2 linked regions of the Litorilinea aerophila genome follow. The protein of the gene in region 1 interacts with the protein of each later gene in a pairwise test. Links are inferred from orthologs where the notes say so. Each region holds a gene or a part of one and is shown on either strand. Other genes may lie near its edges.

Region 1 (16,660 bases):
TGATCGTCTATGGGGGGATGCTCTGGGGCCTGTTGCCCCTGCGTGCGGGCATCTCGTGGCAGGGGCATCTCTTCGGTTTCGTGGGGGGCGGCATAGCGGCCTACTGGCTGGCAGACCGGGTTGAAGGATGATTCCACAGCAAGAACACCCCCAGAGCGCTCTCTGGGCTTCTTCTGCACCCTCTACGTCTCGGCGGTGATGAACCCCCTTTTTGCGGGCGAGTCAAGGGAGGCCCGGCTTTTCCACCGGGCCCTCCTTTCCCCCTTCAGTCCGCCAGGGGGCGAACGCGTACCTGGGGCAGCCGAACCGGGCAGGTGCCCCGGGCTTCCAGCTCGCCCAGCCACACCTTCACCGCCGCACGTTGGGAGACGGGGGCATCCCCATAGGCGGCCAGGAGGTTGGGCAGGTGGGGCATCTCGTGCAGCACGTAGGGGTTGCCGAACGTGGTGTAGTACACACGGGGATGATCCATGAACAGCGAACGCCAGCGCCAGTATCCCAGGTGCCCCACCAGGTTGCGGATGATCCCCAGCACCATGTAGGGGAGCGCGAGCAGATTGACGAAAGCCACATCGGCCGCGGCCGCCGCGGCCAGCAGCTCATCATCGCCCGGGTTGAGGAGATGGGTTACATGAAAACCTCGCCGGCGCAGCTCCTCGTCAAAGATGGGGAGCTCCGGCTGGGGCATGAACCGGCTGAAGGGACTCACCGCCCCGATGGTCACAGTCAGCACCCGACTTCCAGGCTGGAGATCCGCCGGTGGGCAGCCGTCGCCACGCAGGACGGTGATGCTTTTGTCGGCCATTTCCTGGGCTGCCTGGTGGTGGCGGGCCGTGTCGGCGTCGGACGGCTTCGGCCCAAAGGGATCTCGGTGCAGGTTCAGCCGGGCCTTGAGCTCCAGCACCCGCCGGGCGGCGTCCCACACCCGCTCCTCGGCCAGGCGTCCTTCCTGGACTGCCTGCAACAGCCGCTCATAGTCCTGGAGGGTTTCAGGAAACAGATAGACGTCACAGCCGGCCTGGATGCACCGCACGGCTCGCTCGTCCCCGGGGACGCGCGTGGTCAGGCCGATCATCCCGGAGGCGTCCGAAATGATCACGCCGTCGAATCCCAGCTCTTTGCGCAGCAGATCCTGAAGCAGGTGGGCGCTGAGGGTGGCCGGCGGCGCGGCTTCCGGCTGGTCGGTGAACCCCTGGTAGTCGGGCAGGGAAATGTGGCCGGGCATCACACACATCACGCCGGCGTCAATCACCGCCCGCCAGACCCGGCCGTAGGTCTCCTGCCACTGGGCGAAGGGCAGGTGGTTGACCGTGGTCGCCAGATGTTGGTCCCGGTCATCCATGCCATCGCCGGGGAAGTGCTTGGCAGTGGCGGCCAGCAGCCCGTCGGCCTGCATCCCCTGGATCAGGGCTGTGGCCAGGCGGATCACCCGATCCGGCTGGTCGCTCAGGGCCCGGACGTTGGTGATGGGGTTGTTGAAGTTATAGTTCAGGTCTACCACAGGCGCGAAGGTCCAGTGGATGCCGGCGTGGCGGGCCTCCGCGGCGGTGGCCTGGCCCATCTGCCGCATCAGCGCTTCATCGTCGGCCGCGCCGGCCGCCATCATCCAGGGGAATTGGGTGCCGTCGGTCAGGGCGTTGGCCCCGTGCTCCAGATCCCCAGCCACCAGGAGCGGGATCGGAGATCGCTCCTGCAGGCGCTGCATCTGCTCCCGCAACTCCGGACTGGAGACGTGGCGCACGGTCAACGCGCCCAGGGGCACCCGGTCCAGCAGCGCCAGCCACTCGTCGGTGGTGAAACGGGGATGGGAGGCGCACAGCAGTTGCCCCACACACTGGGAGAGCGTCATCGATTGCAGGGTGGAATCCACCCACTGTTGTTGTTCAGCCGTCAACGGAACCAGCATGGCAGTCACCCCCTCGCGCCTTGGGTCACCTGGGCCAGGAAGTTGCGCACGGCCTCCATGTACGGGCCAAACTGTTCCCGACGGATGTTGTGCCCGGCCCCGGGGATGTGGACCACCTGAAGTTGGGGGATCAAGGCCTGCATCTGGGCGGCGCGCTCCGCCGTCACCATGGCGCCCAGCTCGGGGTCTGCCGTCAACAAGAGGGCCGGGCAGGTGATGCTGCGTAAGATCTGGTCCCAATCCATCCCAGTGGCTCCTCCACGATTCAAGGCCTTGAGGTTGAAGCGCAGCTTGGCGTCGACCCAGGGCCCCAGCTCGGCCTCGGGCCAGGTGGGCATGTTGGTCCGGGCATAGTCCAGCAGGGCCTCCCGGGACATGCCTTTCAGCTTGACCATGCGGTCGTGCCACTGGCGTCGCCGTTCCTGGGCCTCGGCAGAATTGTCCTCCATGTAATTGCGTGCCCCACTGTCTTCCACCAGGATGGCCCCGGGCAGCTCCGGATACAGCCCAGCCAATGCCATGGCCGTCGACCCGCCCATGGAATGACCCAGCACCGCCGGTTTGTGGAGGCCAAGGCCGGTGATGACGCCGGCCAGGTCGGCCGCCATGTGGGCCGGCGTGTAGCCCTCGTCCGGCGCATCGGAGCGGCCATGCCCGCGGGCATCCACCATGATCACGTCGTAGTCCGCCTGCAGGATCTCCGCCACCGGCGTCCAGCACAGGCCGTCATCGGAAAAGCCGTGGGCCAGCACCACCGGCGGCTTATCCCCGCCCGTGCGGGTGTAATGGATACGAATGCCGTTGCTTTCGATGGTGTCCGCATGCCATTGAGCCATTTTGTCTGTTCTCCTCACTTGTCTGTGACAAAAGCAACTTGTGTAACAAAAGCATTGCCGAAGCGCAGAGGACCCAGGGAAACGCGGAAATTTTCCCCTGTCTCTGGGGTGTTGCCCTCTTGGGGCGGGCGCGCCTGGATGAAGACGGGTACGTCAGATGGCCGGCAGACCCTACGACCGATGACGGTTGTCTTGCCTGCCTGGATGGGCCATCATGGGCAGGTGGTGGATCCACGGCTATGCTTCTTCGCCCATGATGCCGGTGGGCCGTGGTGTGGACGGCAGGTTGTAGTAGCCTGGGAGCAGTGCAAGCGGTGGGTCCAGCAACTGGATCCTATGCTAGTATAGCTGACCGAAATCGGCAAGTGCTTGAAAGGTTGCTCGAACCGTCAAGGGCTTGGAAATCAAGGCTTGAGTGTATTGCACGCAGACCCCAGGAGGAGTTCATGCCCGACTCGGCTTCCCCCCTTGAAGCCCCTCGAATCACGCAACCGGAGCATGCCAGACGGCTGAACCGACGTGGGCTGCTGCGGGGGGGTGGCGCCATCGCCGGCAGCGCCCTGGCCGCTTCCCTGGTCCAGACGTCGCCCGTAGCGGCCCAGCCGGCCTCCGGTGAACCGCCGCCCGCCATGCGCTCTCCCCGCAACCCTGTCTTCGCAGCGGCCGCCGGCGTACCTTCCCTGCCGCCGCTGCCCGTCATCGTCTTCAACCGCATGGCCTTCGGCCCCCGCCCCGAGGATTGGCAGGCGTTCCAGTCCCTGGGCGACACGCCGGAAAGTCGTCTGGAAGCCTACGTGGAGCAGCAGCTGGCCCCCGAGACCATCGACGACAGCGAATGCGAAGCCCGCCTGGCCTCCTACGGTTTCACCGCCCTGGACAAATCCCTGGCCCAACTCTGGGCCGACCACGTCCAGGGCGACCAGGACCGCTACCTGCCGGCTTGGGAAGTGGAACGAGCCACCTTCATCCGGGCCGTCTACAGCAAACGCCAGCTGGTGGAAGTCCTGGCCGACCACTGGCACAACCACTTCAACGTCTACGGCTTCGACTATTGGATCGCCCCCGTCTTCGTCCACTATGACCGGGATGTCATCCGGGGCCACATGCTGGGCAACTTCCGCCAGATGCTGGAAGCCGTGGCCCAGAGCCCGGCCATGCTCTTCTACCTGGACAACCAGTCCAACAGCGGCGGCAGCCCCAACGAAAACTACGCCCGGGAGCTCTTCGAGCTCCACACCATGGGGGCGGAAAACTACCTGGGCGTGCGCAGCCCAGAGGACCCGGCCCTGGTGGACGGCAACGGCAACCGGGTCGGCTACATCGACGCCGACGTCTACGGTGCCACCACCTGCTTCACCGGCTGGCAGGTGAACATGGACACCGGCCTCTTCGAGTTCGACTCCTCCCGCCACTTTCCCTACCAGAAGTTTGTCCTGGGCAAGATCATCCCGGACAACCAGGGCATCAAAGACGGCCACGACGTCCTGGACCTGCTGGCCAGCCACCCTGGCACGGCCCGCCACGTCTGTCGGCGCCTCTGCCGCCGCCTGATCGCCGACCACCCACCCGAGAGCGTGGTCCAGGCCGCGGCCGACGTCTTCCTGGCCCACAAGGATGCGCCCGACCAGCTCAAGCGGGTGGTGCGCACCATCCTGCTTTCCGACGAGTTCCGCACCACCTGGGGACAAAAGGTCAAGCGGCCCTTCGAGTACGTGGTGGCCATGCTGCGGGCCACCCAGGCGGACTTCGAGCCCACCGACAGCTTCCTCTGGAACTTCGGCAACTCCGGCCAGCGGCTCTTCCGCTGGCATCCGCCCGACGGCTACCCGGACTTCAAGGAGGCCTGGTCCAGCACCATGCCCATGCTGCAACGCTGGCGGCGCTGTAACTGGCTCTTGGGCTGGACCTACGGCGGCGACGGCCCCAACAAGGATGACTACCGCCTGCAGCCCGAAACCCAAATGCCGGCCAGCAAGAAAACGCCCAACGAGATCGTGGACTACTGGAGCAATCGCATTCTGGGCCGGACCCTGCCAGCAGACGAACGGCAGCCCATCGTCGAGTTCATGGCCCACGGCCGCAACCCGGACTACGAGCTACCGGCCGACCAGATCCAGGAACGGCTACGCTACATGGTGGGCCTGATCCTGATGTCCCCTTCATTTCACTGGCGCTGACCGCCAAAGGAGCCTGATAGAGCATGTTCAAAGTCAGCCGACGAGGCTTTCTCGTGGGGTGTTCCACCGCCATCGCCGCCATGACCGGCGGCATCAGTTTCACCGCCTTCGGTAGCGCCGAGGACGAGCCCAACCAGGACATCCTGCTGGTGATCTTTCTGCGGGGAGGATGTGATGGCCTGAGCGTGGTCATGCCCATTGCCGGGGACGACCGGGGTTACTACGAGGACCAACGGCGGGAAATTGCCATCCCGGCCAGCGGCACCAATGCCGCCCTCAACCTGGATGACTTCTTCGGCCTTCATCCGGCGGCTGCCCACCTCCACGAACTCTTCCAGGAGCAGCGGCTGGCCATCGTCCACGCGGCCGGCCTGACCAGCGACACCCGCAGCCATTTCGATGCCATGCAGTACATGGAGCTGGGCACGCCCGGCAGCAAGAGCGCCACCACCGGCTGGCTCACCCGCCACCTCCAGACCGCCGGCAACCTGCCTTCGGAGATCATCCTGCCGGCCCTGGCCGTGGGCAACCTGCAACCCACCTCCCTGGCCGGCAGCAACGAATCCATTGGCATGAACAGCCCAGACGACTTCTCCTTCGGCGGCCACTGGCGCTACGGCAGTTGGATGCGCCAGGCCCTGCGAGACATGTACGCGGGTGGCACCTGGCTGCACCAGGCCGGCCTCCAGACCCTCAACGCGGTGGACGTCATCGAGTGGGCCAGCCCGGACGAGTACACGCCGGGTAACGGCGCCGCCTATCCCGACACCGAGTTCGGCCGCAACCTGCAGAGCGTGGCCCAGATGATCAAGATGCAGCTCGGGCTGCGAGTGGCCACGGTGGACCTGGGGGGGTGGGATACCCACGAGTACCAGGGGGATGAGGGCGGCGGCTACTTTGCCTCGCAGCTGGGGCAGCTTTCCCAGGGGCTGGCCGCGCTCTACACCGACCTGAGCAACGTCAACGGCACGGACCACACCCGGCGGCTCACCATGGTGGTCATGAGCGAATTCGGCCGCAGCTTCCGGGCCAACGAAAGCCGGGGCACCGACCATGGCCACGGCAACGTGATGCTGGTCCTGGGCGGCCAGGTCAACGGCGGCAGGGTCTACGGCCAATGGCCCGGCCTCCACACCGACCAGCTCTACGACCGCCGGGATTTGGAGATCACCACCGACTACCGCCGGGTGCTCAGCGAACTCCTCATTCGGCGGCTGGGCAACCCCAACCTGGGTACCATCTTCCCCGGCTACACCGACTACCAGCCCCTGGGCATCGTCCAGGGGACCGATCTGACGCCCATTTACGATCAGGCCGGGCCGACCCCTACACCCCAGGCGACGCCCGCCCCTCAACCTTCCCCAACGGCCGACCCCGGCGGCAGCAGCGATACCAGCCGACAGGTCTTCATCCCCCTGGTCAGCCGATAGCCAGCAGGTGCGGTATCCATACCGCACGGGTGCTGTCCCGTCTGGAAACGGGACCTACGGCCTCGGTGATGCGAGGGAAATGGCACCGGGGACCCCGGCGGCCGCAGCACGTTGGGCCCCAAAAAAATCCGGGACGCACCCGGGCCATTGGGATGCGTTGCCCGCCATCCCGATCCATAGTACACTGATCCGGCCCACGACTGCGGCCGCGGCCGGATGGCCGCACGGCGTCAACGTATCACCTGCATACCCATATAACTCAGCATATTCACATCCTCAATGGAAAAGGAGAGCGCCATGTACTTTTTCACGCCCGAAGAGCGGGAAAGCAAGGAACTCTTCGCCGGGATCACCGCCCGGACCTTCTGGGGGGAGAAGATGCTCCTCTCCCTGGTGGATCTGCCAGCCCACTCGGTGGTGCCGCCCCACAGCCATCCCCACGAACAGGCCGGCATTGTGCTGGAAGGGGAGCTGACCTTCACCGTCGGCGGGGAGACCCGGACCCTGCGCCCGGGTGACATGTACGTCATCCCCGGCGGGGTGGAACACACCGTGGTGGCCGGTGACCAAGACGCCCGCGCGCTGGACGTCTTCAGCCCCGTGCGAGAGGATTACAAGTATTGAGGGGTATTTCACCACAGAGATGGAGAGGGGAGTCCCCGGGCGCGCCGGAATCAGGCCCATAAAAAATGCGCCAGGATATCACTGGCGCATTTTTTCGCGTGTGGCAGATGTAACAGAATCGTCTTCGGCGGCCTAGAACGGGATGTCCTCGTCGCTGAGCTGCTCCTCCCCGCCGGCCATGGCGCCCGGATCGGCGCTGAAGCTGCTACCGCCGCCGTCCCGACCACCCAGGAAGCGAATGGTCCGGGCCGTCACCTCCAGGGACGCGCGCAGGTTACCATCCCGGTCGGTCCAGGGACGGGCCTCTTCCACCTCGCCCAAGACCAATACCTGACGCCCCTTGCTCAGATACTGGCTGACCAATTCCGCGTCCCGCCGCCAGGCCGTGACCCGGAACCAGGTGGTCTTCTCCTGGCGCTGGCCATCCTGGCTGTTCCAGACCCGGTTGACGGCCAGGCTAAAACTGGCCACAGGCACGCCACTGGGCGTATACCGCATCTCCGGATCGCTGCCCAGATTGCCGACGAGCATGATCTGCTGAAACATCGAGTCCTCCTTTGGACGTGAAAAATACGGGGGTATTGTTGGCATCGCCTGGGGCGATGGGGTTCAACCACGACTGTGAGAGATAGTGAGGGGCCGCCACGGAAGAGGCGTGGTCACACCATATGGCTCGCCCAAATTGATTGCCCCCATTGTACCAGAACGGCGGGCCCTGTCAAATTTTTCCCGGCCTGACAGAACAGACGTTCGAGGTCAGATCCATACCAATTCCCACCGGCAATTGGACGTCCGCCCTAAACCGTGCCATAATGGACATGCCAGATTGGTCAAGACGAACCGATGCCCTCCCCGGGGCTTCTCACCTGTTCTGCCGTGGGATCCAAACCGTGAACCGAAGCAGAATTCAAGCCTACCTGCAGGAAAATGGGCTGGATGGCTGGCTGCTCTACGACTTCCGGGGCACCAACCCCATCGCCCTCCACGTGGCCGGCCTGCGCCACAGCGGTACCCGCCGCTGGTTCCTCTGGATTCCCGCCCAGGGAGAGCCCACCTGGCTGGTCCATGCCATCGAAACCACCACCTTCGCCCACGTGACCGACCCGATCCTGACCTATGTGGGCTGGCGCCAGCTGCGGGAACGTCTGGCCCGGCTGGTTGTCGGCGCGGACGGCCGCCGGCCCCGCATTGCCATGGAGTACAGCCCCCAGGGCGCCATCCCCTACGTCAGCACCGTGGACGCGGGCACCAAGGAGCTGGTGGAAGCCGCAACCGCCGCGGAGATCGTCAGCAGCGCCGACCTGGTGCAGCAGGTGCAGGCGGTGTTGACGTTGGGCCAGCTCCAGAGCCACCGCCGCGCGGCAGAAGCCTGCCTGGCGGCCAAGGACGCGGCCTTCGCCCTGGTCGCCCAACGGCTCCAGACTGGGGACTCCATCACCGACTACGACGTCCAGCAGTTCATCCTGGAGCGCTTCGCCGCCGCCAACATGGACAGTGATCACCCGCCCATCGTGGCGGTCAACGGCGATGCCGCCAACCCCCACTTTGCGCCTTCCGCCGACCGCCGCCGGCCCATCCGCCCGGGCGACATACTCCTCATCGACCTCTGGGCCCGAGAGCAGGGCGATCCCCAGGCCTGCTTTGCCGACATCACCTGGACCGCCTACTGCGGCCCCGAGGTACCGCCCAAAGTTCGGCACGTCTTCCAGGTGGTGGCCGCGGCCCGGGACCGGGCGGTGGCGTACATCCAGGCTGAACTGGACGCGGGGCGGCCTGTCTACGGCTACGCGGTGGACGACGCCTGTCGCCAGGTCATCGCCGACGCCGGCTTCGGCCCCCACTTCATCCACCGCACCGGCCACAGCCTGGGCACCCAGGTCCATTTCGTCGGCGTGAACATCGACAACCTGGAAACCCAGGACCAGCGCCGTCTCATCCCCGGCGTGATGTTCACCATCGAGCCAGGCATCTACCTGCCCGGCTACGACTTCGACGACAGCGGCGAAGCCAGGGGGGTGGGCATCCGCAGCGAGATCAACTGCTTCATGCACGGCGACCGGGTGGAAGTGACAACCCTGCCTGCCCAGTCGGCCGTGCTGCCACTTTTGTGAACCGACTGCGTAAATCCCGGCGGACATTCACCGGTAGCGTCCCCTCCAGTCAGCGCAGTCAGATTTCCGCCGCGGTATTTACGCCAGACTGCTGAGATGAATCGATCATGCACCGGAAAACCTTCGAGCAACCACCCCGCCGCGTCGCCCTCTTTGTCACCTGTATGGTCGACATGATCTACCCCGAAGTGGGCATGGCCACCGTGGAGCTGCTGGAGCGCCATGGCGTCGAGGTCATCTTCCCGGAAGAACAGACCTGCTGCGGCCAGCCGGCCTTCAACGCCGGCTACCGGGACGAGGCCCGGGTCCTGGCCCGGCGCTTCCTGGAGATCTTCGGTCCCCTGGTGGAACAGGGCCAGGTGGACGCCATCGTGGCGCCCAGCGGTAGCTGCACCACCATGACCAGCCACTTCTACGCCACCCTCTTCGACAGCGCAGCCAACCCGGCCGAACGGCGCCGTTGCGAGTCCCTGGCCGCGGTCACCTTCGAGCTCACCGAATTCCTGGTGGATGTCCTGGGCGTGACCGACACCGGCGCCCGCTTTCCCGGCAAGGTCACCTACCACGCCTGCTGTCACCTGCTGCGGGAGCTCCAGGTGGATGCCCAGCCCCGGACGCTGCTGGCCAACGTCCAGGACGCGGAACTGGTGGAGCTGACCGGCGCCGAGGAGTGCTGTGGCTTTGGCGGCCTCTTTTCCATCAAAAATGCCGGCATCAGCACCGCCATGGGCCAGCGCAAGGCCCGCTACCTGGCCCAGAGCGGCGCCGACGTGGTCGCCCTGTGCGACGTGAGCTGCATGACCCACATCAACGGTCTGCTCAGCCGCCAGGGACAGCACTGCCGGGCGGTCCACATCGCCCAGATCCTCAACAGCCAGGTGGACGTGGAAGCCCCACCTCCACCCCCGGCGCCAGACCAGGAGGCGGTCCAGCAGCCCCGCCGGTGGCAGGACATTCGTTGAGAGGAGAGCACCATGGCCACATCCACCATCGACCTGCACGCGCCTTACAAAGAGCGGGTGAAGCTTGCCCTCCAGAATCTACACCTGAAAACCGCACTCAGCCGTTCCACCGTCCGCCTCAGCAGCGCCCGGGTGGCGGCCATGACCGCGGTGGACGGCCAGCGGCTGCGGGACCAAACCCGCCAGATGAAGGAGTACGTCCTGCGGAACCTGCCGGATTTGCTGGAGGAGCTGGAGCGTAACATCACGGCCAACGGCGGCCATGTCCACTGGGCCCGGGACGCAAGTGAGGCCCAGGCCATCGTTCTGGAGATCGCTCGCCAGGCCAACGTCCAGAAGGTGGTCAAGTCCAAGTCCATGGTCACCGAAGAGATCCACCTGAACCAGGCCCTGGAGGAGGCTGGCCTGAAGGTGGTGGAGACCGACCTGGGCGAGTATATCATCCAGCTGGCCGGCGAGCCGCCCAGCCACATCGTGGCGCCGGTGGTCCACAAACGGCTGGAGGACATCAGCGCCGTCTTCCAGGAGAAGCTGGACATGCCCCCCACCCTGGATCCCGAGCAGATGTGCGCCATCGCCCGGGCTCGCCTGCGCCAGGAGTTCCTCACCGCGGAGATGGGCATCAGCGGGGTCAACTTCGCCATCGCCGAGACGGGAACCGTCTGCATCGTCACCAACGAGGGCAACGGCCGCATGGTCACCTCCATGCCCCGGGTCTACGTGGCTGTCATGGGCATCGAGAAGCTGGTCCCCACGGTGGAGGACGCCTTCCTCCAGTACCAGGCCCTGTGCCGCAGCTCCACCGGCCAGCAGTGCAGCGTCTACCTTTCCCTTACCAGCGGCCCCCGGCGGGAGGGGGACGTGGATGGGCCCGAGGAGTTCCACGTGGTGCTTCTGGACAACGGCCGCAGCGACATGCTGGCCCGGGGCTACGGCGAGGCGTTGCTCTGCGTGCGCTGTGGCGCCTGCCTGAATGTCTGCCCCGTCTACCGGGAGATTGGCGGCCACGCCTATGGCAGCACCTACAGCGGCCCCATCGGCGCGGTGATCAGCCCTCTGCTGCCGGCCCAGGTGACCAACGCGGAGAAGCTGCCCCACGCCAGCAGCCTCTGCGGCGCCTGCCGGGACGCCTGCCCGGTGAAGATCGACCTGCCCCGGCTACTGCTGGACCTGCGCAGCGACCAGGTGGAGGCCAACCAGGCGCCCTGGCTGGAACGCCAGGCCATGGAAATCTTCGTCCGCACCATGAGCAGCCGCCGCAGCTATGAAAACGCGGGCAAACTGGCCAGCCTGGCCAGCAATACCATGGCCGCACTCAGCGGCGGCAACCTGAAGTTCATGCCGCCTCCCCTTTCAGCCTGGACCCAAAGCCGGGACTTCCCGCCCTTTGCCAAAAAGAGCTTTCGGGAGCTGTGGGCGGAGCGCATGGCCCGTCGCCGCACCATCCAACGAGGAGGTTGACCGTGGAAGCCCGCGATGAAATTCTGGGCAAATTGCGCCAGACTTTGGCCCGGCCGGACCTGCGTTTCCCGCCGGCCCGGGTAGAGCCCCTCACACCGGAAACCCGCATGACCGTCACCTCGGCCAGCGGCACCCAGGTGGAGCTGGCCCACCGCTTCGGCCAGGAGCTGGAGAAACTCCACGGCAGCTACCAGGTGGTGGAGACTGCGCCCGAAGCCCGGTTGGCCCTCATCAACCGTCTTCTGGCGTGGATGGAGGAAGAAAAGCTGCAACGCAAAGGCGCCGTCGTCGTCACCGGCCAGGAGCGCAGCGTCCTGGCCTGGGATCCGGCCAGCCTGCCCATCCCGGGGCTGGACGTGGCCCTGGCCGACATGGAGATTCAGCTGGTGGCGCCCCGCGCCCTGCTCACGGCCGAAAGCCGGGAAGCTGTGCGGGCCATCCGCTATGGGATCACCGGCGTGGAGGCCGCCTTCGCCAGCACCGGTTCCATGCTGGTCGCCTCTGGCGCGGGCACCAGCCGGGCGGCCAGCCTCCTGCCCCTACGCCACATTGCCCTGATCCCCTTCGACCGGCTCTATCCCACCATGGAGGACTGGCTGGCCGAAGAGCGGGAGGCGCATCACCTGGTGGACTACGTCCGCAGCCACGCCAACCTAGCCCTGATCACCGGTCCCAGCAAATCGGCCGATATCGAGATGAACCTGACCCTGGGGGTCCATGGTCCTAAATTCGTCCACGCCATCCTCTTCGACCGCACGGCCCGAAGCCAGCGTCAGCCCGTGGTGTCCCTGACAGAGGAGGAGGCAGAAGACGAACCGGCACGGACCAAGAGCCGTCCCGGCTTCGACGTGGAGATACCCATGCCACCGACCAGGCAGTGATAGCACTACTGGGATCCGGGTATTTTTCAACGGGAGGATGACGTCCCGGTAGGACAATATTTTTGACCTTGGCTCATCTACCACAAATATGCGCGATCCATCCTGGTTTCACAGGGAACCAAACAGGTTCGCACACATTTGGGAGATGAGCCTTTGACCTTTTTACAGCAGAGCCGGCTATTGGTTGAGCGCGTGTTGGAGGGCTTCGTCCCAGAACTGGTACGTGCCATCCTGGAACAGGGCGACGTGGTCTTCCCGGGCGCGGTTCATGCCCCCTTGGGAGACGTTTTCTCCCGCCACCACGGGGACAGCCACATGGCCCAGGGAGCGTAGAATGGCGGCGCGGCGCCGTGCCCGCTCCACATCATTGCGGTCCACCACAGAGGAGACTTCCACGGCCAGATAGACGTCGGTGGGCACATCCAGGTCACGGGGGCGTCCTCGCACAATGAGGTCCAGCAGCAGGAGTTCATCCCGGTCGGCAGGGGGCAGCGTCTCGAGCTGCTCCTCGATCTCCTGGATGGGCACGATCCGGACGCGCCGGAGTACCCGGCCGAAGTAGGCATAGGCCTTTTCCCGATACGACTGCTCCAGCCGCCACCCTGTGTTTTTGGCCAGGGCGTCCTGGAAGCGCTCCATGGTTTGCACCAGGCGATCCATGCGCTCCGTCAGCGCTTCGATCCGCTGCTCGGTGCGGCGCTGGGCTTCGGCCAGTGCCGACACTGCCTCCTCCAGGCGGCTGACCTGTTGCTCGGTGTGGCGCTGGGCCTCGGCCAGCTCTTCGACCCGCTGCTCGGTGCGGCGCTGGGCCTCGGCCAGCTCTTCGACCCGTTGCTCGGTGCGGCGCTGGGCCTCGGCCAGCTCCTCGACCCGTTGCTCGGTGCGGCGTTGAGCCTCGGCCAGCTCCTGGACAGTGGCACGGAGGGCATCGAAGTCTTCCCGACGCACCGCATATTTTTCCCGCAGATCGCGCTCCAGGGCCTCTATCAACTTGAGCATGGAGGGCTGCAGCTCTGGCGGGAATTCCTGGATGATGCTGATGATGCTCATCGACTTCTCCTTCGGGGGAAACGCGCTCTGGAGAAATTATAGTATGAAAGCATCTGCCACTACAACCAATGGATGAACTCAATGGCGTGCAAAAATGAGCTCACTGGCATGTTGCAGGACCAGGACGGCAGCGCCAATGGCGCCGGCATATTGGCCCAGGTTGCTCATCACGATCTCGAGGGCCGACAGGGGGTACGCCATGGCCCGACGTTGTACTTCTGCCCGCAGGGGATCCAATAAGATACGCCCTTCCTGCCCCACGGGGCCGCCGATGACGATCAGCTGCGGGTTAAATAAATTGATCAGGTTGGCGATGGCCAGCCCTAGATATTGAGCCGTCTCCAGGACAACCTGTTGGGCGATGGGATCGCCGGCTTCCGCGGCCATAAAGACGGTCGATGCGGTAAGGCGTTCGGGGTGATCGCCGGTTAAAGCCCGCAGGAAGCTATCTTCCGCGCTGCGGAGCGCGGCCCGTGCCCGGTTGGCGATGGCCGGTCCAGAGGCCAGTTGTTGCAGGCAGCCACGATTGCCGCAGGGACACAGCGGTCCGTCCGGCAGGACAGTCACATGGCCCAACTCCCCGGCACTGGAATTGGCGCCGATGTAGAGTTTATTCTCGTGGACAATGCCTGCGGCGATACCGGTGCCGATGGAGATGTAGATGATCTCTGTGATGCCGGGCTGGGGATCGCACCAGAGTTCGGCGAGGGCGCCCACCTTACTGCGATTGGCCACAAACGTGCGCATCCCCAGTTCTTCTTCAACCATATCCCGAAAAGGGACCTCAAACCACCCCACGTCTACAGCCGATTTAATGACCCCGGTCGACATATCCACGAGACCTGGCGTTCCCACCCCCAGGGCCGGTAAGATTTGCGCCTCATGGACCTGGGCCATGAGGGCCCGCACCCCGTCGCACAGGGAGCGCACTGCAGCTTCTGGGGTCGAATTTGGGATGGGTACATCCAGAGAGTGAATGACCTGGGCGTCCAGGTTGGTCATCACAATGCCCCACTGGCTGTCCCGCATGCGGGCGCCGATGGCGTACGCTGCGTCGGGGTTGAACTCCAGCAGAACCGGCGGGCGCCCCCCGGTGGAATTGCCCAGGCCACTCTCCCGGGCCACGCCCACTTTGATGAGATCCTCCATCAACACCGTGACAGCGGCCCGGCTCAGGCCGGTGCGCTGGGCCAGCTCGGGCCGGGAGAGGACGCGGGCCGCTTTGAGCTCGTCAAAAAGCCGGGCTCGGTTGATCTCCTTCAACAATTCTGGTTGCCCAGCACGTTGGTTCAATTTCGTCGCTCCGTGCGGTGGTGGACGTTCAAGAGTCGATGCGAAACGGATTCAATGGGTGCCCCGAGAGAGTTTATACCGGCATGGGAGTATTTTATGGAGTATTAATCGTAGTCGCTTCTGGCGGGATTGCCAAACTCCCCTCTGAGATAACACAAGACCCCTTGTTTGTCAATAGAAATGCAAAAGTGGCGAGGTGTGCCAGGTGTGGATTGCCGCATCCTCCGATTGACCCCGGTTGGTTTACCCGAGGGTTGCGGATGCCAGGCTTGCTGTGAGAGGTGCGTGTGGCTTTTTGGATCATTTATTTTGTAATTGATATTGACAAAGTGGTTGTGTTGTGATACCCTGGAATCGTCTCCGTCGAGATATTTCGTCTCTCCCATTCCATTTCTTGAAACGCTGCCTGTATGTCCGATTCAGCGGCACAAAGGCACGTGTTGACAATTTGTAATTCAGTGTAGGTTTGTGCGCTGATGGTTGTTTTGCGTGTCTACTTTCACTTTAAGTATTGCAAAGGAGGATACGATGGCTCCTGAGAGCAAAGCACGGGGTGTTGGTGTAGGATTGACACGGCGGGAGTTTCTGCGCCTTTCCGCCCTGGTCAGCGGGGCTGCATTGGTCGTGGGGTGTGCGCCTGCCGCAGCTCCACAATCGGGTGGGGCGAGCGAGAGCACAGGGGATGAGATCGTCCTGGAGATTTGGACCTATCCTCGCACTGAGAATGACGCGGAGTTGGTCTATAAGCCCATGATGGAGATCTTCCGGGAGAAACACCCGAATATTCGGCCCCAGATCGATGTGCAGCCCTGGGGCGGGCGTCGGGAGAAGCTCTATGCAGCGGCTGCAGCAGGGACTGCGCCTGATATCTGGTTTGCCACCACAGATACGATTCCTGCTTACATCGAGAAGGATGTCATCCTCCCGCTGACGGATCTCCTATCGCCCGAGGATCTGGCCGACTATAGCGAGGCCGAAATCGAGGCGGCCAGCTTGGATGGCCAACTGTACATGCCCTTGACAGATGCCGAGGTGAACGGTATCGCATACAATGGCGCACTTCTGCGCGATCTGGGCCATGATCCCGAGACTGCCCAGTTTGCTACATGGGATGAGTTGATGGCCCTGGGCGCGCAGGCCAAGGAAAAAGGGCTTTTCCTGGAGGCTTATACCACCTTTAGCTGGTCGGAATGGCTCACCATGGTCCACGAAGCAGGTGGAACTGTGTATACCGAGGACCGGACCCGCACGAGGATGACAGAACAACCTGCAATCGACGCGCTGACGAGATGGGTCAACGAGTATCAGAATGGATGGATACCGCCGGAGACGGCTGTCGGCAGTGTGGATGAACAGGAAGGCGTGCCGGATTATTGGCTGGCGCTGGAGCAGGTAACTGCCCGTCGGGAGGATGCCGCCTGCATCCAGGACGTCGAAGCCAATCCTGCGCTGGAATATGTGATCGGGCATCCCCGCAGCAAAGATCCTTCGATATCGCCCGTGTCTGGCGTTGTATCCGGTCAGGGTTGGGCCATCACCAAGCAATCCAAGCATCCAGAGGCCGCCGTGACGTGGATCAAGTTTATGATTCAGCCCGAGATGATCGGCATGTACAACAACCTGGCCGGCACCATCCCGGTCGGAACCAAAGCCAAAGAGTTCTGGAACCCCGATCCGTGCGTGCTCGAGCACGTGAATCGGTTCTCTCCCTATCTCTTTGCCGGTGTGGACGCCAACACCCTGTGGCAGGAAAGTAAAGTGGTGTGTGGCCCTCACTTCCAGGCGGCTCTCCTGGGCGAAGAGACTGTGGAGCAGGCTTTGGAGGCCATCGATAAAGAGCTGACCGCCCTCCTTCAGGAGAAGTACGGCTAGTCGAAGAACAGGGATAGGCCTTTGAGGTCTAGAGGCTCTCCGCCATCTTCCGCTTTT
Region 2 (9,246 bases), on another replicon or contig:
CCCGGCTCGTTGGGTTCGATCTCCAGCCAGACGTGGCCATACTGGCCGCGGCCACCGCTCTGTCGCACGAAACGACCTTCGGCCCGCACCGGCCGGGTGATGGTCTCCCGGTAGGCAACCTGGGGGCGCCCCACATTGCACTGGACCCGGAACTCCCGCTTGAGCCGATCAATGATGATGTCCAGGTGAAGCTCGCCCATGCCGGCGATCACCGTCTGCCCGGTCTGGTCGTCGTAGTTGACCTGGAAGGTGGGATCTTCCTCGGCCAGCTTGAGCAGGGCCTCGGTCAGCTTGTCCTGATCCGCCTTGGATTTGGGCTCCACCGCCACCTTGATCACCGGGTCCGGGAATTCGATGGACTCCAGCAGGATCTCGGCGTTGGGGTCACACAGGGTCTCGCCGGTGAAGGTCTGCTTCAGCCCTACCACCGCGGCGATATCCCCGGCATCGCACTCCTTGATCTCCTCCCGCTTGTCCGCGTACATCTGCAGGAGGCGCCCAATCCGCTCCCGACGCTGCCGGTTGACGTTGTAGACGGTGCTGCCTGAGGTCAACCGCCCCGAATAGACCCGGACGTAGGCCAGCCGACCCACGAAGGGGTCGGTAACAATTTTGAACACCAGAGCCGAGAAGGGCTCATTGGGATCCGGTTTGCGGTAGATGGTTTCACCCGTGTGGGGATCCGTCCCCTGTACCGGTGGAATGTCCACCGGGCTGGGCAGGTAGCGCACGATGGCATCCAGCAATGGCTGGACCCCCTTGTTCCGCAGGGCAGAGCCACAGAGCACAGGCACGATCTCATTGTTGATCACGGCCCGACGCAGGGCAGCCACCAGCTCCTCGGTGCTGATCTCCTCGCCTTCCAGGAACTTCATGGTGAGCTCGTCGTCGGTCTCGGCGATCCGCTCAATCATCACCTCGCGGGCGTGTTCGGCGGCCTCCCGCAGGTCGGCGGGGATCTCCTCCACCGACGGCTTGGCCCCCAGCTCGTCCGTGAAGACCAGGGCCTTCATGGTCAGCAGGTCGATCACACCGGCGAAACTATCTTCGGCGCCGATGGGCAGCTGAATGGGCAGCGGGTTGGCACCCAGCCGATCCACGATCATCTGGCAGGTGCGCTCGAAGCTGGCGCCCACCCGATCCATCTTGTTGACGAAGCAGATGCGGGGCACGTGGTAGCGGTCCGCCTGTCGCCAGACGGTCTCGGACTGGGGCTCCACGCCGGCCACCGCGTCGAAGACCACCACGCCGCCGTCCAGGACCCGCAGGCTGCGCTGGACCTCGGCGGTGAAGTCGATGTGGCCGGGGGTGTCGATCACGTTGATCTGACACTCCTCGCCGGTCATGCGGTCGGTCCAGACGGTGGTGATGGCAGCAGCCGTGATGGTGATGCCCCGCTCCCGCTCCTGGACCATGTAGTCGGTCACAGCGGTGCCTTCGTGCACCTCGCCCATGCGGTGGATGCGACCGGAATAGAAGAGAATACGCTCGGTGGTCGTTGTTTTACCGGCGTCAATGTGCGCAATGATACCGATATTGCGCGTGCGTTCGATGGGATATTCCACACTCATAAAAGGATTCCTGTTTTAGAACAAAACAGTACGGCGCCGATTCTCCACAAAGTTTGCCTGGAAAGTTTGCCTGATACCCGGCAGCCCTGGGCAACATCGATGTTGCCCAGACAGGCCTGGAGCGCTAGCAAGACATTGCGCTCGTTCACTTGTGGCAAGGGCGCCGCACTCGTCGTTCGAGACGTATCGTTCGAGACGTATGCGAGCTCTCTAGAGAGAGCCAAAAACCACGCTAAATTTTCAGCAAAGCTCGGTCCATAGCCACGCAGCGGGATCGCGACGGGCGAGCCGCTCCATCCGGGTGCCGGCCTTTGCCCAGCCCTCTGGGGCTGGCCGGCCCGGGACAAAAGCGGCCGATTTAGTAACGGAAGTGGGCGAAAGCCTGGTTGGCCTCGGCCATCCGGTGGGTGTCCTCCCGCTTCTTGATGGTAGCACCTTCGTTGCGGGCGGCATCCATCAATTCATTGGCCAGCCGCACAGACATATCGCGGCCACTGCGCTTGCGCGCGCTGTCGATCAGCCAGCGCATGGCCAGGGCCATCCGCCGGTTTGCCCCGATCTCCACCGGAATCTGATATGTGGCACCGCCGACCCGGCGCGGCTTGACCTCTACCAGAGGAGTGGCATTTTTCAACGCCTCCTCAAAAACCTCCAGGCCGGGGCGATTGGTCCGCTCTTCGATGAGGTCGAAGGCGTTGTAAACAATGCGGGTGGCCAGGCTCTTCTTGCCGCGCTCCATCACATTGTTGATAAACTTGGCGACGATCTCGCTGTTGTAGCGAGGATCGGGAATGACCGCTCGTGTCTCTGCTCGCTTCCTGCGCATAGGTATTGAATCTCCGCCGTAGCTATGTTACCCTCGCGGGCGCTTTGTCCCATATTTGCTGCGACCACGCTTCCGCTGGTCGACGCCCGTGCTGTCCAGCGCGCCTCGCACGATGTGATAGCGAACACCGGGCAGGTCCTTCACACGACCGCCGCGCACCAGCACCACGCTGTGCTCCTGCAGGTTGTGGCCCTCGCCCGGAATGTAGGCCGTGACCTCCATGCCGTTGGTCAGGCGCACACGGGCTACCTTCCGCAAGGCGGAATTGGGCTTCTTGGGCGTGGTGGTACGCACCTGGGTGCAGACGCCGCGCTTCTGGGGATTCCCCTTCTTCATACGCCGGGTCTTGCCGGTCAGGGTATTCTGGGTGAAGCGCAGCGCCGGCGCCTTTTCCTTTTTGGCCACACTTTTTCGGCCCTTGCGGACCAGCTGGTTAATCGTGGGCAAAAGACTCCTCCATCCTAATGAACTGAATCCTCAATCTAAGTCAAATTGCTCAAGATACCCAAGAGAACTCAAGCATTCAAAGCGAACTTAGAACCAAACTTCGACCCTAGCTAATTCACGCCCTCATGAAAATGCCGGCAACCAGAATGTCGGCAAAATATCGGCAGCTCTTCCGGCGGCACCCTGGATAGGGCAAGGCACCCCCTGCTGCCGCAGCATGCACCCGCGATGTTCACGTCCGAACTTGCATCAAAACCATAAACACACAAGCCGTGGGCACAACATGCCCACGAACCACGAGTGTAACATGGCCGCCAATCGATGGTCAAATTTTAGGGCGGCTATTTCTGCCGAACGTACGCACCCACCTGCAACAGGACTTCAGCCCCGGGTATGAACCTGCCATGAAAAAGGCCCGGAAGAACTTCCGGGCCATGACAACAAAGATAGACGACAAAGATAAACGGGCGAGCCCGCCCACGGGTGCCGGGGCAGCCTACCGACTCCTGCCTACCGAGAAACTACATGCCGGCCAGGCTGACCTGAATCAGGCCGGTGTCCGTGGTCACGTCCACCGCCACCCCCATGCTGGGGTCGGCCAGGGAAGCGTTGATCTGGTCGCTGATCATCTGGAGGACGGCCGGGGCCACGGCCAGGTTGCCGGCCGCCGCCTGCTCCAGGTGGACCTGCACGTGGTTGTCCACCACATCCACCTTGCCGGCCAGGTTCAGTTGATTGCCGAAGGGGATCACCCCATCCTTCAGATCCACCTGAATGGTCACCTGATTGTCCGGATCAAACCAAACCCGAATGGCGTTGACCGGATTATTTTCGCCGCTGTTCTGTTGGAGCAGCACCGACAACAGGCTGCTAAACTCCTCTTCGGTCCACTCCGCCGAACCCATCATCAGGCCGGCCATGGCTTTGTCTTGGGCGGCCAGCGCCGAGTCCACGCTCACCTCAATGGGGCGATCGGGCACGGCAACGGTTCCCGCCGCGCAGGCGGCCAGGCTGGTCATCAACAAAACGACAACAAGCAGGACGAGCCACTTCCCTGGGTTACGCATGACAAACCTCCTTTAGGTGTACTTTAGGTGTGATGGTGTGAGTTGGTTATAGGGCCAATAGGCTTGAATACGGATTCGGCCTGAAAAAAGGGAGTACAGCTTCATCCGCAGGGAACCGAAGCCTGAGTGGGAATTCGATTATAACAGGGCGCGAGTTTCTATGCAAACCACCCCTGGATCGCCCCGATGGATCCCAGGAGGACGCGGTCCGGCTGACCCAGGGCCCAGCGGCATGGCGAGGCGCCGCCGACCGCCCGGGCCGCGACAAAGGGGACTTTTTTGCAGCCCTGGACACTTCTGACCCGGGCCCGACACCCTAAAACCCCCATCGTCCGGCAAATCCAAACAGAGAAGGTGGTGGCAGCCCAGCCTCCAAGCGCGTACAGCTGCAGTTTCGCGCCGACAGGATGGCCCTTTTCCCACATTTCACCTACGCTTTCCCTACATTCCACAAACGCCTTGCTGGCATGCGTCGAATGGATGGGTATTCCTGGTCCTGTTGCCAAAAGGTGTTATCATAGCAGCCGTCTGGGGACTCGGCGCCCAGGGATGGTTTTCACTTCGATCCGTAGATTCCATACGACGAAAGGCCCATGAATATGCAACAGACTACCCCCTTGCCCCTTACCGAACAGCGAAATCCCCTCAGCCAGGAGCTTGACCGCCTGCCGACCCTGGAAATGCTGCGGCTCATCAACCGGCAGGATGCCCAGGTTCCGCTGGCTGTAGCCGAAGTGCTCCCCCAGATCGCCCAGGCGGTCGAGCTCATCGTCCAGGGACTGGCCGCCGGCCATCGCCTCTTCTACATGGGCGCAGGCACCAGCGGACGGCTGGGTGTGCTGGACGCTTCTGAGCTGCTGCCCACTTTCAGCTTTCCGGCGGATCGTGCCATCGCCCTCATCGCAGGCGGGCCCCAGGCCCTCACCCGGCCCATCGAAGCGGCCGAGGACGATCCCGAACAGGGACGCCGGGATCTCCAGTCGCATGGTTTCGCCGCCGGTGACGTGCTGGTGGGGCTGGCCGCCAGTGGACGCACCCCCTACGTGCTGGGCGGCCTGGCCTACGCCCGAGAAGTGGGCGCCGCTTCCATCGCCGTGGTCTGCAGTCCCCACTCCCCCATGGCCCAGATGGCCAGCGTCGCCATCGAGGTATTGACGGGGCCAGAAGTCATCACCGGGAGCACCCGCATGAAGGCCGGCACCGCCCAGAAGCTGGTACTCAACATGCTCAGCACAGCCAGCATGGTCCGCCTGGGCAAGGTCTACGGCAATCTCATGGTGGATGTGCGGCCCACCAATCAGAAGTTACGGGAACGGGCTGTCCGCATCGTGACGGCGGCCACCGGCCTGTCCGGCCAGGAAGCGGCCCGCCTCCTGGAAGAGGCAGGGGGAGAGGTCAAGGTCGCGGTGGTGATGGGGCTGGCGGATGTGGATGCGGCCGAGGCCCGGCGGCGGCTCCAGGCCGCCAGTGGCCATGTGCGTGGGGCGCTGTACTCGTGAAGGTTACGGGAAAGGTTCGTCTGGGGCCTGTTGGCTGACCCCAGGTCCCGCCCGGTCGCCTCGAAGCTGTTGTTCATAGCCGTCCAGCACCGCGTAGAGAACTTCATCCAGGAACTGGTCGATCAGTTGCTGGATGCGCACATCGTCGGCATCCATGGCCTGGCCGGGATTGCCGCTGCGGATGACCTGGTACAACTGGTGGCGGAAAAACTGGACAGCCCGCCCGGTCTCCGTCAGGCCCACCCCGCTGAGGGCGGCCTCTCGCCCGTACTCAAAGCCCAGCCGGCGCCCCTCCTGCAGGAGGCGAGGCCGGGGCTTGGGCTTCAAGACATAGCTGATGGCCAGGGCAAAGAGACGCCGCCCCCGCTGACGCCGCTGCTGGACGGCGTCCCCCTCCAGGGGATAGTGCCAGCCCACCTGTTCCTGGGAAATCTTCTGAATCTCCTCCCGCACCCGCACAATGGCCGCGCTGACCAGGTGCTCCGATTCGCCGGGCGCGCGCTGGCTGAGGCGTGCGTCCAGAAAGCGGCGCAAATCGGCCAGGCTGAAGCGGCGGTGGCCGCCGGGCGTACGAAAGACGGGGATCTCCCCCTTGTCCGCCCAGCTCCGCAGGGTGGTGTAGTGGATGCCCAGAAAGTCGCTGGCCTGCTTCAGGGTCAGCCACTGGGGAGGGGTCGACCGGTCCACCGCCGGCGCGGGGAGCTCTCGCTTGCGCTGGCTCTTCCGTCTGGGCATGCTTCTCTTCCTCTCACTCCTGCCAGTTATAAGATGGAGACCGGATCCACGTCCACCCGCCAGCCGAAGGGGATGGGGAGCCCCCGCAGCAGGACCGCCGGATCCGCCCCCCGGATGAGGACCTGCCAGCGGTAGTAGCCCCGGTAGCGGGCGAAGAAGGCGGGCACCGGCCCCATGATGTCCATGGCCTGACCGGCCGGCGCCAACGCCTCCAGGCGCTGGCGCAGGATGGCGACCATCTCCTGGCTGGCTTCCTGCGCCTTCTCCAGATTCCGGTGCCAGTATATCAGACGTGCCAGCCGCCGTACAGGGGGGTAGCCATGCTCCTGCCGGAAGGCCAGCTCGCGCCGGTAGAAGCTGGCATAGTCATGTTGGGCAGCCGCCTGGATGGCATAGTGCTCCGGCGTGTATGTCTGGATGACTACCCGTCCTCCCCGTTGGCTGCGGCCGGCCCGGCCGGCCACCTGGGTGAGGAGCTGAAAGGTGCGCTCGGCGCTGCGAAAATCGGGCAGGTAGAGGCCGGTGTCGGCAGAGATGACGCCCACCAGGGTGACCAGGGGGAGATCCAGGCCCTTGGCGATCATCTGGGTACCCACCAGCACATCCGCCTCATGGGCGGCGAAACGGGCCAGGATGGACTCGTGGCTCCCCTTGCGGCCGGTGGTATCGGCGTCCCAGCGCAACAGCCGGGCCCGGGGCGCAATCTGGGAGACGTACTCCTCGATGCGCTGGGTCCCACTGCCGAAATATTTGATGCGCCGGCTGTCGCAGTTGGGGCACCGCTCCGGGATGGGATAACGCCGGTTGCAGTGGTGACAGATGAGCACCGCCGCCCGCTCGTGGTAGGTCAGGGGCACCTCGCAGCGAGGACACTCCTGCACCGCGCCACAGTCCCGGCACATGACGAAGGTGCTGGTTCCCCGCCGGTTGAGGAACAAGATGGCCTGTTCGCCCGCGTCCAGGGTGGCGTGGAGCTCAGCCTCCAGGCTGCGGCTGAAGATGCTCCGGTTGCCGGCCCGTAACTCCTGGCGCATGTCCACAATTTCCACCGGCGGCAACGTGGCATAGGCCACCGCCTCGTCGGCCGAACCGGGGCCGGCGGACATCCCATGGCCCATCACCCGCCGGGACATCTCCAGCAGGATCATCTGGCCCTGTTGCGCCGCGAAGTAGGATTCCAGGCTGGGCGTGGCACTTCCCAGGATGAGCACGCTCTGGGTCAACTCGGCCAGACGATGGGCCACCGTGCGGGCATCGTAAAAAACGGTGTCGCTGCCCCACTCCTCGGCATTTTGCTTGTACGAGGCCTCATGCTCCTCGTCCAGCACGATCAGGCCAGGCCGGGGCAAGGGCGCGAAGAGCGCGCTGCGGGGCCCCACCACAATGTCAAAGTCTCCATCCCGGATGGCCCGCCAGACGTCGTAACGCTCTCCGGCGCTAAGCCCCGAGTGGACCACAGTGACCCGGCCGGGGAAACGGCCGGCAAAACGGGCCACGGTCTGGGGTGTGAGGGCAATCTCCGGCACCAGGACAATGGCCTGGCGCCCCTGCTGCAGCGTCTCCTCGATGGCCCGGAGGTAGATCTCCGTCTTTCCGCTGCCGGTGACGCCGTGGATCAAAAACTTGCCGGGCGGGGATGCCTGGAACCCTCGCTGCCAGATCTGCTGCCAGACGGCTTCCTGCTCGCTGGTGAGGATAGGCGCGGCGGAAGGCGGATAGCTGCGCCCCGCCAGAGGATCCCGGAAGCGCACCCGCTCCTCCAGGCGGATCAACCCGGCCCGATGGAGGGCCCGCAGGGTCTTCAAATCGGTGGGCACCCGGGCATAGAGGTCGCTTTTCCACAAAGGGGTGCCGGCTTCCTGGAGCGCGGCCAGCACCTGGCGATAGGGGGCCAGGCCGCGCCACGTGGCCAGCTGGGCTTCTGCCTCGGACCGGGGGACGGCCAGGGAAACGCCCTCCACCTGGATGCGTACCAGCCCTTTGCTCGCCAGGGTGCGCACTGTGCTGTCGGAGCGCAGGCCGCAAGTTTTGGCCAGGTCGCCCGGCGAAGGCCTTTCCCCGGGATGGTCCAGCAGCCAGGACAGCACCGTCGCCTGGGGCGTCGACCGGGCCAGGGTCTGCAGGCGGGTTTCCAGCTCCTCCGGGGGGGCCGCCAGGGTCACCTGCAGCTCCCGACGGGCCCGGGGCTGCTCCTTGCGCCCCGAGCGGGTCAGCAGCCCTGGCGGCAGGAAGAGACGCACCACCTCCAGAATGGAGGCCACGTAGTAGTCGGCCAGCCAGGCAGCCAGCGTCAACTGCACCGGCGTCAACACCGGCAGCGGGCGGGCCAGACGTTCCACAGGCCGGGTGGGCACCGGCGCCGAATCGGCCAGTTGCCACACAATGCCCTGCACCTGCTGACGCCCAAAAGGGACCCAGACCAGATGGCCCGGCTGCAGGATCTCCTCCAGGTGGGGGGGAAGATGATAGTGGAAGGTGCGCCACTCGTTCCCGGCGTCGTCAGGCGACTCGGGGAGGGGCGGCTCGCCCTGGCGGGTGGTGAAGGTACGCCGGATGGGGACGTTGACAATGACTTCCGCGTAACGCATAGGGAACGGCCGGGCCTGCCTCACCCCCGGGTGCCGTAGATGGACTCCTGCATCAAGCCGAAGAGGAAGGCCAGCAGGCCCGGGAAAATGGCAGCGAGCCACTGCCGGGAGGGATCCACGCCCAGGAAGAGGTAGACCAGGGCGATGAGGCCGTAGATGAATCCACCCACAATCAGGCTGATGAACGGCAGAATCAGGCCCCGCAGCCCATATTTACGGTCGAAGAAGCCATACTCCAGCCGGGCGTGATAGCGCATGGTCTGTAGGGCGCCGATGGCTCCGCCCAGTCCTCCGGCCAGCAAGGTCCCCCACAGCGCAGCGCTGTGGCGCAGGAAGAGGCTGTCCGGCAGGAGCTGGCCCAGTTCAGCCACGAAGGCCTCCAGCGCCCCCTGGTAGAGGAAGCGGGCCACCAGCAACAGGCCAGCCAGGGCGGCCCAGGCCAGCAGATAGGTCCGCAGCCGCTGTCGATACAGCTCGGACCAGCGCCGGGTCTGGCGCACCCGTTGGGCAATG

Evidence for each region.
Region 2: the proteins of FKZ61_RS13655 (region 1) and priA interact in binary tests that used the Escherichia coli proteins (3 or more experiments, as listed by UniProt). The link is inferred for Litorilinea aerophila from one-to-one orthologs.

Annotation. Positions count from the first base shown.
Region 1 is NZ_VIGC02000016.1:100,748-117,407, reverse strand. What follows is about bases 5,813-8,700. They hold FKZ61_RS13655 (single-stranded DNA-binding protein), read right to left. Parts: upstream 7,520-8,700; coding sequence 7,106-7,519; downstream 5,813-7,105. Other genes in these bases: FKZ61_RS13650 (M24 family metallopeptidase), read left to right, coding at 7,864-8,700; FKZ61_RS13660 (cupin domain-containing protein), read left to right, coding at 6,647-6,973; FKZ61_RS13665 (DUF1501 domain-containing protein), read left to right, coding at 5,813-6,349. Also shown: FKZ61_RS13685 (rhomboid family intramembrane serine protease), read left to right, coding at 1-131; FKZ61_RS13680 (glycoside hydrolase family 3 protein), read right to left, coding at 266-1,906; FKZ61_RS13675 (alpha/beta fold hydrolase), read right to left, coding at 1,912-2,742; FKZ61_RS13670 (DUF1800 domain-containing protein), read left to right, coding at 3,189-4,919; more of FKZ61_RS13665, read left to right, coding at 4,943-5,812; more of FKZ61_RS13650, read left to right, coding at 8,701-9,084; FKZ61_RS13645 ((Fe-S)-binding protein), read left to right, coding at 9,192-10,046; FKZ61_RS13640 (LutB/LldF family L-lactate oxidation iron-sulfur protein), read left to right, coding at 10,059-11,507; FKZ61_RS24315 (LutC/YkgG family protein), read left to right, coding at 11,510-12,388; FKZ61_RS13630 (hypothetical protein), read right to left, coding at 12,566-13,438; FKZ61_RS13625 (ROK family protein), read right to left, coding at 13,517-14,731; FKZ61_RS13620 (extracellular solute-binding protein), read left to right, coding at 15,482-16,603. UniProt on the Escherichia coli protein: Plays an important role in DNA replication, recombination and repair. Binds to ssDNA and to an array of partner proteins to recruit them to their sites of action during DNA metabolism. Acts as a sliding platform that migrates on DNA via reptation.
Region 2 is NZ_VIGC02000045.1:26,351-35,596, reverse strand. The notes cover bases 5,953-9,117. They hold priA (primosomal protein N'), read right to left. Parts: upstream 8,734-9,117; coding sequence 6,172-8,733; downstream 5,953-6,171. Other genes in these bases: FKZ61_RS22475 (hypothetical protein), read right to left, coding at 8,754-9,117; FKZ61_RS22485 (MerR family transcriptional regulator), read right to left, coding at 5,953-6,145. Outside these bases: fusA (elongation factor G), read right to left, coding at 1-1,571; rpsG (30S ribosomal protein S7), read right to left, coding at 1,930-2,397; rpsL (30S ribosomal protein S12), read right to left, coding at 2,425-2,844; FKZ61_RS22495 (hypothetical protein), read right to left, coding at 3,366-3,911; murQ (N-acetylmuramic acid 6-phosphate etherase), read left to right, coding at 4,505-5,410; more of FKZ61_RS22485, read right to left, coding at 5,414-5,952; more of FKZ61_RS22475, read right to left, coding at 9,118-9,246.